3 regions of the Nocardioides aromaticivorans genome follow, and region 2 is predicted to be linked to each of the others. Evidence: riboswitches for the same ligand, from Rfam matches in the RefSeq annotation. Region 2 holds a riboswitch; each other region holds the start of a gene.
The links. Region 2 has a riboswitch for cobalamin ahead of BJ993_RS02980 (prenyltransferase/squalene oxidase repeat-containing protein). Riboswitches for the same ligand answer to the same signal wherever they lie in the genome.
Positions count from the first base shown of each region.

Region 1: linked by a shared signal. The riboswitch ahead of BJ993_RS00940 (ferredoxin-like domain-containing protein) and the one ahead of BJ993_RS02980 (prenyltransferase/squalene oxidase repeat-containing protein) in region 2 are both predicted to bind cobalamin.
Region 3: linked by a shared signal. The riboswitch ahead of BJ993_RS08960 (FecCD family ABC transporter permease) and the one ahead of BJ993_RS02980 (prenyltransferase/squalene oxidase repeat-containing protein) in region 2 are both predicted to bind cobalamin.

Region 1 is NZ_JACBZM010000001.1:203,072-207,424, reverse strand. Features, by position in the region: gene cobJ (precorrin-3B C(17)-methyltransferase) at 1-847, opposite strand, end outside; gene BJ993_RS00945 (precorrin-8X methylmutase) at 850-1,515, opposite strand; gene BJ993_RS00940 (ferredoxin-like domain-containing protein) at 1,512-2,378, opposite strand; cobalamin riboswitch at 2,431-2,614, opposite strand; gene BJ993_RS00935 (Nif3-like dinuclear metal center hexameric protein) at 2,655-3,776, shown strand; gene BJ993_RS00930 (zinc ribbon domain-containing protein) at 3,773-4,353, shown strand, end outside.
Region 2 is NZ_JACBZM010000001.1:632,793-637,145, forward strand. Features, by position in the region: gene BJ993_RS02980 (prenyltransferase/squalene oxidase repeat-containing protein) at 12-1,586, opposite strand; cobalamin riboswitch at 1,660-1,785, opposite strand; gene BJ993_RS02985 (HNH endonuclease signature motif containing protein) at 1,874-3,166, opposite strand; gene BJ993_RS02990 (SH3 domain-containing protein) at 3,613-4,197, shown strand; gene BJ993_RS02995 (hypothetical protein) at 4,235-4,353, shown strand, end outside.
Region 3 is NZ_JACBZM010000001.1:1,914,310-1,918,662, reverse strand. Features, by position in the region: gene BJ993_RS08970 (ABC transporter substrate-binding protein) at 1-119, opposite strand, end outside; gene BJ993_RS08965 (ABC transporter ATP-binding protein) at 119-928, opposite strand; gene BJ993_RS08960 (FecCD family ABC transporter permease) at 925-1,941, opposite strand; cobalamin riboswitch at 2,037-2,215, opposite strand; gene BJ993_RS08955 (hypothetical protein) at 2,405-3,082, shown strand; gene BJ993_RS08950 (hypothetical protein) at 3,036-3,236, opposite strand; gene BJ993_RS08945 (hypothetical protein) at 3,640-4,353, shown strand, end outside.

The DNA of each region.
Region 1 (4,353 bases), 430 kb from region 2:
CGTCGGGGCCGGGGCCGAGGCCGATGACGAGGAGCTCGGCGGCCCGGGGGTCTCGTGACGGTCGCTGCGGGACCTCCTCGACCACCGGGGCGGGCTCGGCCGCGCGGAGGCGGGCCGCCGTCGCCGGCCGCGCCGAGTCACCCGGCACGACGATGAGCGAGAAGTACGGCACCGACGCCTCGTCGACCTCCGCGACGGGCAGCCACCGCTCCTCGGGCTGGGAGGCGCGCTCGACGTACATCGCTCCCTCCAGCCGCCCGGCCTGCTCCAGTGCGGAGCGGACGGCGGGGAAGGTGCGGCCCAGCTTCATGATCACGGCGCCGTCGGTGTCGGCGAGGCGGCGGGCGAGCTCGGGCTCGGGCAGGGTGCCGGGGAGCACGGTCAGGACGTCGTCCTGTCGCACCAGCGGCGCCGGGATGGTGGCGGTGGCGGCCGCGAAGGCCGGCACCCCGGGGACGACGTCGACGGCGAAGCGGTCGCGGAAGCGGTCGACGAGGTACATCGACGAGCCGTAGAAGAGCGGGTCGCCCTCCGCCAGGAGTACGACGTCGCGGCCGGCCTCGAGGTGGACGGCGAGCCGGGCCTCGCAGTCGTCGTAGAAGTCGGCCAGCGCGCCGACGTACCCGCCCGGGTGGTCGGTCGTGCCCGTCGTGACGGGGTAGCGCAGCTCCTCCTCGACCGCGTCCGCGGGGACCAGGTGTGCAGCGATCCGGCGCGCGTGCGACTCCTTGCGGACGCCCGCGTGGAAGGCCACCACCGAGGCGGCACCGATCAGGCGCTCGGCCTTGCGGGTGATCAGCTCGGGGTCGCCCGGCCCGATGCCGACGACGTGGAAGCTGCCGGCCACGGCTACTCCTCCTCCTGGGCGAGGGCGTTGACCGCCGACGACGCCATCGCGGAGCCGCCGCGGCGCCCGCGGACGGTGACGAACGGGATGTCGATGCCGTGGTCGTCCGCGAAGGCGGCGAGCGCGTCCTTGGACTCGGCGGCGCCGATGAAGCCGACCGGGCAGCCGACGATCGCGGCCGGGCGCGGGCCGCCGTCGAGGATCATCTCGAGCAGGTGGAAGAGCGCGGTCGGGGCGTTGCCGATCGCGACGACCGAGCCCTCCAGCAGCGGCTCCCACAGTGACACCGCAGCGGCGGTGCGGGTGGTCGACCACTCCTTGGCCAGCGCCGGCACCCGCTCGTCGGTGAGGAAGCAGTGCACCGGGTTGTCGGCGGGGAGCCGGCCGGCGGTGATGCCCATGGCGACCATCCGTGCGTCGCAGAGGATCGGCGCTCCGGAGTCGAGCGCACCGCGCGCCGCCTCGACGAGGCGGGGGTGGACGACCAGGTCCTTGACCAGGTCGGTCTGCCCGCTGCCGTGGATCATCCGGACGGCGACCTTCTCGGCGTCGGCCGGCACCAGCGAGAGGTCCGACTCGCGGCGGATCGTCGCGAACGAGTCGACATAGATCGCCGGCCCGTCGGCGATGTAGTCGTAGCGGCGCGGGGGAGCGGTCAGCTCGGTCATGGGCCCTCCTCCAGGGAAGCCGACGTCGGGATGAGCACGCCGTGCCAGGGCGTGACGACCACGGTCGTCGCGCTCCAGCCGGCGATGGTCGGGAGGTCGAGGCCGTCGTCGCCGACCCGGACGTGCTCGCCGCCGGGGACCTCGCCGTACCCCAGCGCCGGCGCGTGTACGACGCCCGCCGGCTCGGCCGGGACCGGCGCCACGAGCGGCGCGGGCAGCTCGTCGACGTGCCACGCGGCCGCCGGCCCCGTGCCGCGCGCGGCGAGGAAGTCGCGGGCCAGCCCGGCGAGCGAGCCTGCCGCGTCGCGCAGGTCGACCACGGCGCCGTACCCCTCGCCGACGCGGAGCTGGGCGCTGCCGGCGTCGAGCGCGACCAGGCCGAGGTCCTTGTGCCGGTCGGCGAGGTCGCCGCGGCCGTCGTCGAGGGTGAACAGGAAGCGGCCGGGCAGGCCGGCGAGCTCCGGGTCGTCGAGGAGCAGCGCGTCGAGCGCGGTCACGACGGGCCGCAGGTCGGCGTGGCCGCCGGCGAGGCCGGTCTGCGGGGAGGCGAGGACGTTGCGCACCCGGTCGTGGGCCCGCGAGGGCAGCAGCCCCGTCGCCTCGAGCGCCTCGAGGGCGGGGGCGGCGAGCCGGTCGCCGGCGTCGAGCGGCATCGCCCGCAGCTGCAGGTTGGCCCGGCCGGTCACGCGGACCCGCCCGTCGCCGTACTCCTCGGCGACCTCGGCCAGCGCGCGCAGGGCCGCGGTCGACACCTGGCCGCCGGGCACGCGGATGCGGACCAGCCCGCCGTCGTCGGCGGGCCAGGGGTGCACGATGCCGGGGCAGCGGTCCGGCCGGCTGCGGGTGGTGGCTGCTGGGGCCAAGGGTGGTCCTTCGAGGTCGGGGCTCCTCGCGATCGCCCCTTCGACCTCGCGGTGGTCTCCGCAAGGGCCAGCAGGTCTTCGGACTCGGGATCATCCGGGCTGGAGCGTCTTCCCAGGACCCGGAGGACCCAGTGACGTCGTGCTCCGCCCGTCACCCACACCGCTGCGCGTCAGTCCCGGACTCACACCGGGTTCCCTGACCTCCGGGGAGGTCGACTGGCCCTCGCACACTATCAACCTCTGGCCGCTCGTCGACCCACCAGTAGCCTGACGGACATGCCTGCGCTCAAGGACGTCGTTGACCTGCTCCACGGCTGGTACCCGCCCGCGACCGCCGACTCCTGGGACGCCGTCGGGCTCGTGTACGGCGACCCGGCCCAGCAGGTGCGGAAGGTGCTGCTCGCCGTCGACCCCTCGCCCGCGGTCGCGGAGCAGGCCGCGGACTGGAAGGCCGACCTGCTCGTCGTCCACCACCCGCTGTTCCTCAAGCCGGTCAACGGGTTCGCCGCGACCAGCCCGAAGGGCCGCACGCTGCACACCCTCGCGAAGGCCGACTGCGCGCTGCTGACCGCGCACACCAACGCCGACCAGGCCGTGGGCGGCGTCTCGGAGTCGCTGGCGCTGGCGCTCGGGCTCACCGACCTCGAGCCGATCATCCCCGCGCCGGGCGGCCCGCGGGACAAGCTGACGGTGTTCGTGCCCGCCGACGCCGCCGCCCCCGTGCGCGCCGCGATCGCCGAGGCCGGCGCCGGCCGGATCGGCGACTACGACTTCGCGTCCTTCACCAGCGCCCCCGGCGAGGGTCGCTTCCGGCCGCTCGACGGCGCGAACCCGATGGTGGGGACGATCGGCCAGCTGGAGACCGTCGAGGAGGTGCGCGTCGAGGCCGTCCTCGAGCGCTCGGTCCGCACGGCGGTGGTCCGCGCGATGCTGGCCGCCCACCCCTACGAGGAGCCCGCGTACGACGTCAGTGAGCTCGCCGACCCGGGCCTGGCCGGGACGGGGACCGGCCGGATCGGCACCGTCGCGCAGGCGACGCTGCGGGAGTTCGCCGAGCACGTCGCGGCGGTGCTCCCGGCGACCGCCCACGGCGTACGCGTGGCCGGCGACGGCGACCGCCCGGTCCGCCGCGTGGCGGTCTGCGGCGGCGCGGGCGACTTCCTGCTCGACCGGGTCGCGGGGCTCGGCGTCGACGCCTACGTGACCAGCGACCTGCGCCACCACCCGGCGGCGGAGTTCGTCGAGAAGGGCGGCCCGGCGCTGGTCGACGTGGCCCACTGGGCGGCCGAGTCGACCTGGCTCCCGGTCCTCGCCGAGCGCCTCCACGACGCGCTCGGCGACGCTCTCGAGACCCGGGTGAGCGACATCGTCACCGATCCTTGGACAATGCACCTGTGAACGCCGACCCCGCCGCCCAGCTCCGCCTGCTCGACCTCCAGGCGCTTGACTCCCAGGTCGACCAGCTCCGGCACCTGCGGGCCAACCCGCCGCAGGCCGCCGAGATCAAGGAGCTGCTCGGGAAGCGGGCCGATGTCGACGGCCGGCTGCGCGACCAGCGCATCGTCGTCGACGACCTCTCGCTCGCGCAGGCCAAGGCCGACGCCGACGTGGAGCAGGTCAAGGCGCGTCGTACCCGTGACCGCGAGCGGATGGACTCGGGCGCCATCGGGGATCCGAAGGCGCTGGAGCGGATGCAGCACGAGCTGGAGTCGCTGGAGCGCCGGATCTCGACGCTCGAGGACGAGGAGCTCGAGGTCATGGAGCAGCTCGAGGAGGCGCAGTCCGCGCTCGGTGAGCTGACCGCCGCGATCGAGGAGCTCGACGCCCGGCTCGGCGAGCTGACCACCGCCCGCGACGAGAAGGCGGCCGAGCTGGACGCCGAGATCGCGCAGGTGGCCTCGGGCCGCGACGCGATCACGGCCGAGCTGCCCGCCGACCTGCTGGCGCTCTACGAGAAGATCCGTGCCGCCAAGGG
Region 2 (4,353 bases):
CGGAGGAGCACTCAACTCACCCGGAAGGACTTGGTACCCACGCGGTTGGCGAAGGCGCCCTGGACCCGGACCGACTTCAGGCCCGTCGTCCGACCGAGGGGGAAGGCGTAACCGTAGGTTCCGGTCGACGTGGCCTTGCCGGTCTTGATCACCTTGCCGCCGTAGATGACCTTTACTGGCTCGTTGGCGGCGAGACCGGTGACCCGGACCGTCTGCGTCCCACCGCGAGGCACGACCGTGCGGGTCACCGTCGGGCTGAGCGTCTTGGCGGCGAGGGCCTTCACCGTGGTGGTCGCGGACGTCCCGTCGGCGACCGTCAGGGTGATCGTCTTGGTGCCGGTCGCTCCGGTCGGCACCTTGGCGCTGATCGAAGCCGTGCCGGCGAGGCCGGCCGAGCCCGGGACAGTGCCGGCGCACACCCAGGAACCGGGAGTCAGGCCCGTTGCCTTGACGGTGGCGCGGCCGCCGGTCTGGACGTACGTCGTCGGACCAGTGAGGGTCGGGGTGCTGGCGGACGTCGGCGCCCACGTGAGGGCCGGGAGGGCCTGGGCCGACCCGAGTCGCCACTGGTACTGCTTATCGATGGGGATACCAGCCGTCCGCCCGCCCGCCAGCGCGGCGTCGTCGTAGGCGATCGCACCAACCTGGGTCGCGAGCTGGTCCGTGCATCCCGTCACCGTCTGCACCTGGTGGCGGCGCAGCCAGATCGCGGCGTTGGTCGCAGCGTCGACGTCACCTAGCTCGCCGAGCGCCCATCCGGCAAGGCCGGTGCTGTTGGTGTTGGAAGAAGCGGTCGAGGCACCGCCGTTGAACGAGCCGTCCGTCTTCTGGCGCGACAGAAGCCATGCCTCCGCCTTGCCGACAGCACGTGCGACCCGCGGAGTGGCGTTCGCGACGTCCTCGCCGAAGACGATGAGGAAGAAGGACGTGACATCGGGGTCGGCCGCATCATTGCCCGGGCAGCTTCCCTCTTCCTGCCCGATGTCGAGTGCGAACCCACCGCCCTCGCACTGGTGAGCCAGCAGCCAATCGGTTGCCTTCTCTGCCTCGGGGCTGCTGGCCGTAGCGAGCGTCTTGGCGGCGAAGGTCTGGGAGATCGTGTTGGCGTAGTTGCCAAAGGTCGATGTGTCATTGGCCGCGCCGGTCGTGTCGTCGACCTGCGTCTCGAGGCGCGTGATCAGGTTGACGCCGCCGAAGCTCGTCGCATCGCCGCCGGTGGTCTGCGCGAAGTAGGCGCTCTTGGCGACCGGTCCGGCATAGGTGCTTCCCGTGTCACCGAAGGCATCACCCGTGATGTAGCCCTCGATCTCGCCGGCGACCGCATCCCTGATGGCGGCGACGTCCGCGTCGTGGTCGCCGACGACCGCCAGGGCAAGCGCGATGTCAATGCTCGTGCTGTAGTCCTGACTGTCGTACTGATCGTTGTGCACGATGCCGCTGGTCAGCTGGCTGATCAGCCACGTAGCGCCGTCGCCGACCGGGGCCGCCGTGGCTGCGTGCGCCTGCGGGGCGATGAGGAATGACGACGCGGCCAGGACGCTGACGGCGAATGCGCCGCCGACGCGACTTCCGGTGCTCGCGAGCATGCTGTTTCCTTCCCGCTGCACGCAGGCGGGAGGCGGTCGAGCCGACATCCCGCTGCTCTCCACGACAGCGATTCGTGTCAGGACGTGCGCAGCAGGTGCTCCGGCTCGCCACCCCGAGGCGGCCTACGGTTGCGGGTCAGCGCCGGACTTCGACCGGCTTCCCCCACCACGGACGTGGACTGTGAACTATCGACCGCAGGATACCTCTCTGCGACCGATCGGCCGCCTCGACGAACCTCCGGACATGCCGCTGGCCCCGCCGGAGGGCGGGGTGTGGGGCTTGGTGGTCAGTAGCCGTCGAGTGGTGTTGTGCCGGCGGGGCCGACGTGGAAGTGGTGGCCGTGGGGGCTGGTCCACAGGTAGTGGCCCGGCGCGATGACGAGGTAGCGCCATTGGCTGTGGGTCTTGGCGCGGTGGTGCCTGCGGCAGAGTGGGACGAGGTTGCACGGGCAGGTCTTGCCGCCCCCGCCGTGGGGCTTGGCGTGGTCGAGGTCGCAGCGGACCGCCTGTTGGGGACAGTTCGGGAACCGGCAGGTGTGGTCGCGGAGCCGGACTCGTCGCTGGTGGCGGTCGGGGATCTCGTAGGAGTCGACCGGAACGCAGTCGGCCAGGTTGATGACCGGTCGCACGATGACGGTCGTGCCCGGGACCTGCAGCCACTCCTTGACCTGGGTGACGTGGACGGGTGACCTGGTCTCCTCACACCGCCCGACGTTGTTGTCGCCGGTGAAGGCGGTGTCGGTGATGTGGACGTTCAGCTCCACCCGCCGGCCGGGAGCTTGGGCGATGACCTCGCCAGTCGTCTCGTCGGCGATCAGCAGGTCGAGGGCGAGGTCACGGCGGGCGATCGCACCCACGGCCTTCGCCCGCCGGACGTCGAGGGAGTCGGTGTCGCCGAGCTGGCCTCGCAGTGCTGCTTCGCGGGCGACGGCTTGGTTGAAGTCGTGGCCGTCGGCCGCATCGAGGTAGGCGTCGAGGTGCACGCCGCCGTGCTCATCGGTGTCGGTGATGTTGCAGTGACGGTGCTCGTTCGCGGCCTGGCGTTCGGCCTCGGCGCGTTCGGGGTCGAACCGGAGGATCGCCTCGGTCACGAGGCGTTCGAGCTGGGCCCAGCCGACGCCGCCGACGGCGGCGTTGAGGTGCCGGTCCACGAACTCCGCTGCTTCTGCCGGCAGCGACCTCGTCAGGTCAGCGATGCGCTGGGCCCGCCACGGCGCAACCCGGCCGTCCACCACCGCGGCGTACAAGAGGGGGAGGCGCCAGGCGCACTCGATCACCTGACCCACATACGACCGCCCACCATCCGGCGACCTGCCAAGCACCGCGATCAGCTCCATCAGCTGGAACTCCGACACGAGCGGGGCACCCGGGCCGGCGATCGGGACACCCGTGTCGAGGTAGCCCTCCGTCAGGGTCGCGGCGCCCTCGGGACTGTCGACGATGTTGGCCTCGGCCCACGACGTGATGGCCTGCCACTCGCGGACGATGAGGGCGTCGCGGAGGTCGACACCGTCACGGATCTCGGACAGCAGCGACGCTGTCGAGACAGCTGTCGCGGTGCCGCTGATTCCGAGATCCATGACTGGATTCTCCCATCGACCTCCGACACAACGAAGCGACGGAAACCCGCCTGTGGACAGGGGAAAGTCCCTCGACGGGGTGTGCAGAACAAGTGGCGCAACGAGCGAACACGAGGCCGCCGGACCGCACCCGACCGCGCAACCGAGCCCCGCGCCCAGCCTCCTCGTCGCTGCGCTTGAAGACCCGACCACAGGCATACCGCAGGGCACAGCAGGTGCACCGGAGCAAGAGGTTTCGAGGCTCGGCGCTGGCGCGCCTCGCACCTCAACCAGCGGAGGGGGCACAGCGGGTGCACCGGAGCCAGGGGTCTCGAGACGGTCGCTGCGCGACCTCCTCGACCACCGAGGTCGCTGCGCGACCTCCTCGACCACCGGAGGCGTCTCGCAACTTTCCGGGCGGAGCCGGCGTCTCCTCCAGCAGCACTCCTTCTCGGAAAGGTCGAACCATGAAGCGCCTCACCCTCACCCGCTCCACACTCGCCGGGCTGCTCGTCGCAGCCGGCACCGCCCTCGGCTTGGCCGCACCGGCCGGGCCGGCGCTGGCCGACGTCACCACGCACGCCGCGGCGCCGACGTACACGGGCGTCGTGACCTCGGCGACCGGGCTCACCCAGCGCGTGGCGCCCAGCACGCACGTCCCGCGCTCGGGCACCGCCATCCGGCGAGGCGCCGTGCTGGTCCTCGACTGCCAGCTCAACGGGACCGTCGTCGACCGGAACCAGCGCTGGTACAAGATCCACGGGCGCAACGCCTGGGTGTCGGCGCGCTACGTGCGCAATGTCGGTGCCGCGCCGCTCGGTTGCACGGCCGGTGACTGGGCCTACGAGGTCAAGGTGGGCACGAACATCCGCCAGGGGCCGAGCACGCTGGACCGCGCGATCGGCTCGCTGGCGCGCGGCACGGAGCTGAACACGCGCTGGATCACCCGCACCGGGCAGGCCGTCGACGGCAACCGCACGTGGGTGGCCGTCGCCACGGCGAGCGGCAACCGGGGCTGGATCTCGGTGACCAACCTGCGCCTCGTCGGCTGACCGGGAACCCGTGGGCGCGGCGGCGCGTCGGACCACCATGCGACGACACGCCGCCGCGGCTCTCGGGACCCTGCTGCTCGCCGCCCTCACCGGCTGCGCCGACGACGGAGCCCCCGCCCCCACCGGTACGACGGCAACGCCGGCCACCATCGCGAG
Region 3 (4,353 bases), 1.3 Mb from region 2:
GCCCGGTCGCCGTCCGCGGCGCCGCCGTCGGCGCCGGCCGAGCAGGCGGTCAGGGCCAGGGCGGCGGTGGTGGCGAGGACGACGCAGCGGCGGTACCGGCCGCGCGGGGGCTGGGGCATCACGGGTGGGTCTCTCTCTCGTCGTGGCTGAACAGCAGGTGCGTCCGGCCGGTCAGCGGGTGGGTCACGCGGGTGGCCAGGACGCCGAAGGCGTCGTGGAGCACGTCCGGGGTGAGGACGTCGTCGGGGGTGCCGCACGCGAGGAGCGTGCCGTCGTGGAGCACTGCGATCCGGTCGCAGAAGGTGGCGGCGAGGTCCAGGTCGTGGAGGGCGAGGACGACCGCCCGCCCGTGCTCGCGGCTCAGCCGCCGGACCAGCCTCATCACGGCGAGCTGGTGGCGGATGTCGAGGTGGTTGGTGGGTTCGTCGAGGAGCAGCAGCGGAGCCTGCTGGGCGAGGCCACGCGCCAAGACGGCCCGGCGTCGCTCGCCCCCGGAGAGCTGGTCGAGCGGCACCCGGGCGGCACGCTCCAGGCCGACCAGCCGCAGCGCCTCGTCGACGGCGGTGCGCGACGTGTCGTCGACGCCGCCCCAGGACCGCGCGTGCGGCAGCCGGCCCAAGGCGACGAGCTCCCCCACGAGCAGGTCGGAGGGGGCTGCCTCCTCCTGGGCGACGAAGGCGATCCGCCGCGCCCGGTCCCTCGCCGAGTACGACGCCAGCGGCTCATCGCCGAGCCGGACCTCGCCGGCCGTCGGCGCCCGCACCCCGGCGAGAACCCGCAACAAGGTGGACTTGCCCGTCCCGTTGGCCCCGATCAGGCCGAGGACCTCACCGCGTCGTACCTCCAGGTCGATGCCGGTCAGCACGGTTCGGCGGCCGATGCCGCAGGCCAGGTCCCGGGTGGCCAGGGCCGGCCCGGTCGTGGTCACGACTCTCCTCCGAAGCGGTAGCTGCGGCGCCCCAGCAGGATGAGGAACACCGGCGCGCCGATCAGTCCGGTGACGACGCTGAGCGGGATCTCGGTCGGGCGGACGGCCACGCGGGAGACGACGTCCACCCACATCAGGAACACCCCGCCGAGCAGCACCGCGACCGGGAGCGCGGCGCGGTGCCGCGGGCCGACGAGCAGGCGGGCGAGGTGGGGGACGACCAGGCCCACGAAGCCGATCCCGCCGGCCACCGCGACGAGCACGCCGACCAGCACCGACAGCAGCACGAACAGGCCGACGCGCAGCTCCCGCACGGGCACGCCGAGCGCCGCTGCGGTGTCGGGTCCGACGGCGAGGGCGTCCAGCCATCCGCTGGCGGCCATCAGCACGACGAAGGCCGCGACGACCGCGGCCACGGGCAGCCACAGCTGGCCCCAGGTGGCGCCGGACACCGAGCCCAGGAGCCAGAACAGCACGGACTGCGCCGTCTGCGGCTCGGCGCTGCGGAAGACCATGAAGCTCGCGAGTGAGGAGAACGCCGCCGACAGCACCGTCCCGGTGAGCACGAGCCGCAGCGGCGTCAGGCCCCCCTGGAGCATCGCGACGGCGAACACCAGCACCGAGGCGGCGAGCGCGCCGAGCAGCGCGCCGAGGGACAGGGCCCACAGTCCGGCGCCGGCGAGGACGCCCATCGTCAGCACGGCCGTCGCACCGACGCTCGCTCCCGACGACACACCGAGCAGGTAGGGGTCGGCGAGCGGGTTGCGCACGAGGGTCTGGATCCCCGCGCCTGCGAGGGCGAGCCCGGCGCCGACCACGAACGCGAGGATGGTCCGGGGCAGCCGGATGTCCCAGACGATCGCGTCGTACGCCGGGTCCACGGGCGCCCCGGCGAACCGGACGCGGAGCGCGTCCACGACGACGTGGAGGGGCAGCGGCTCGGCTCCGTGGGCGGTCGACAGGAGCAAGGTCGCCCCGGCCGAGGGCACCAGCACGACGAGCAGCACGGGCACGGGCAGGCGGCGCGCGTCGGAGCGTCGCTCGACGGCATCGAGGTGGTGCACGGGTGGGACCTGCTCAGTGTCGGGAGCTCAATCGCGAAGCTCGGTGGGACCACGGCGAGCCAGCAGGTCTTCGGACTCGGGGTCAATCGGACGAGACGCCTTCCCAGACCCTTCGGTCCAGTGGCTGCGTGCCTCGTCCGTCGCCCTCACCGCTGCGCGACAGTTCCGGATTCTCACCGGATTCCCTCACCTCGGGGGTGTGACTGGCTCGGGTCGGAATGTACGCACAGCCGACGCGGCGCGCCAAGCCGGTGTGACCCGGGCGACACGCGGCCGGCCTGCGCCCCCACCGGCAGGTCCGGGCGCCCGGAACCATGGGCAGCCGCCCGCGCTGCGGCAGGATGTAGGAGAATCGTCAGTGCTGACGGGGCTTTCCGGCTCCGGGCGGTGTGACAACGAGCAAGGGGGAGCCGTGGTCGACGCACTGGCGGGGGTGGATGCGGTGGCGGAGCTGCCGGACCCGGAGCTGCAGGAGCTGGAGCCGGAGGCGACCGGACCGGCGTCGTACGAGCGCTTCGGTGTGCACTGGGTACGCCGCGTGCTCCACAAGGAGCGGATCCTGCGCACGATCGACGCGGTCCTGGGCGACCAGATCTCGCTCGGGCCGATCGGTGCGGGCCCGGGCCGGGCCTTCGCCAGCGTGAGCTTCACCGGCACCTTCGGCCCGACGTCGGGCGAGGAGGTGCCGGCCGAGCTGCTGACCTACGCGATCGACCTGCCGATCAGCGTGGTCTTCCAGCTCGACCTGCCGCTGGACAAGCTGAACTTCAACGCCGAGGTCGTGATCCCGCTGGTCCTGGTGGTGCACACCGAGGACCCGTTGAAGCTCCGCCTCGAGCTGCTCACGCCGAGTGAGAACCAGATCGGGCTCGAGCTGAAGACCGACACCCGGCGCGGGGCGATCCTGCGGAAGATGACCGGCTTGGACGCCGAGCTGCGCCGCTTCGTGCTCAAGGTGATCGACACCGAGTTGGCCAAGCCCTACGTGAAGCGGGCGACCTACCTCGACATGGAGGAGCTCATCGACCACGCGTGGCCGATGCTCACCGAGCAGTTCCTTCCGCGAGGACCCGAGGACCGACGGGGCTGACGCCCGCGTGGCGAGGGGCGGGACGCGCCGCGCCGTGGTGCGTGACGGCCTTCGCCGGCGCCTTGATCGCGTCCGACACCATCCCGAACGCAGCCGCGACGAGCGGGATCCACACCGGGATCAGCATGAAGGTGAAGATCGGCACAAGCTGCATCAGGTCGCTCATCGCTGGTGGCTCCGTCCCAGGTCGGGGTGCTGGTTGGTTCGACACGGGAAGTCTCGTCACGGCGCAGGGGTGCCCGCTCGTGCCGTCGAACAGAGTCGGGGCGGCTCTTTGTCGTCCTGCACGAAAAGTGTGACGGGCGCAACATCGCCCGGCCGCGGGCATCGGCCTGAGTAAAATCTCCGCAGTTCAGCGGATCCGCTGGGTAAAGATCCCTAGGTTGGTGTGCGGGACCGGTTGCGCGTGGGGCGCGGTCGGTAGGGGAGTGCAACGCAGGGCGTCGCAGGACGCGGGCCCGGCGCCGCGCTCCCTTCGTGGTTTTCGGCCATGCCCGCTCCGAAGCTCCCTCGGTCGTGCAGTGGGTGCGACCGAACACACACATGGGGACAACGAAATGAAGCAGTCACTGCGGCCTGCCCGCCGCACCCTCTGGCAACGCGCTGCCCTGACCGTCCCGGTCGCCGCGCTCGTCGCCGTGTCGGCCTTCGCGGCGCCGGGCTACGCCGACGACGCGGACGGCGGCAACGGCACTCCCTCCGCCGAGGTCGAGTCGCCCGCTCCCGCGCCGGAGCCCGAGCCGGCCCCGGAGCCGAAGCCGGCTCCCGAGCCGAAGCCCGCGCCGGAGCCGGAGCCCGCCCCCGAGCCCGAGGCCGAGCCCGCTCCCGACCCGGCGCCCGCGCAGGACGACCAGCCCGCCGACGCTCCTGCTCCGCAGGACGTCCCGGCCGACGCGGTTCCCGCGGGTGACGGCGCCGAGGACGGCGCCCAGCAGATCCGGTCGCGCCGGATCGCGGCCGCCAAGGACGACGACGAGAAGAAGGTCGTGGTCTGCAAGTACGTCGGCACCCCGCCGGGCGTGCCGCACCACATCATCGTGGTCAGCAAGAACGCCATCAAGGACTGGGACGGGGTGACCTTCCCGTGGACGTTCGCCGACGCCCAGGACTCCGTCGCGATCCGCTACGCCGTCGGCAACGAGCAGCCGGGCGACGAGGAGCTCGTCAACTGCCCGCTCGCCCAGATCACTCCTCCGACGATCGAGCCGGTCGATCCGTGCGGCCCGGACAACATCGCGTTCCCGGAGGTTCCCGAGACCGACGAGTACACG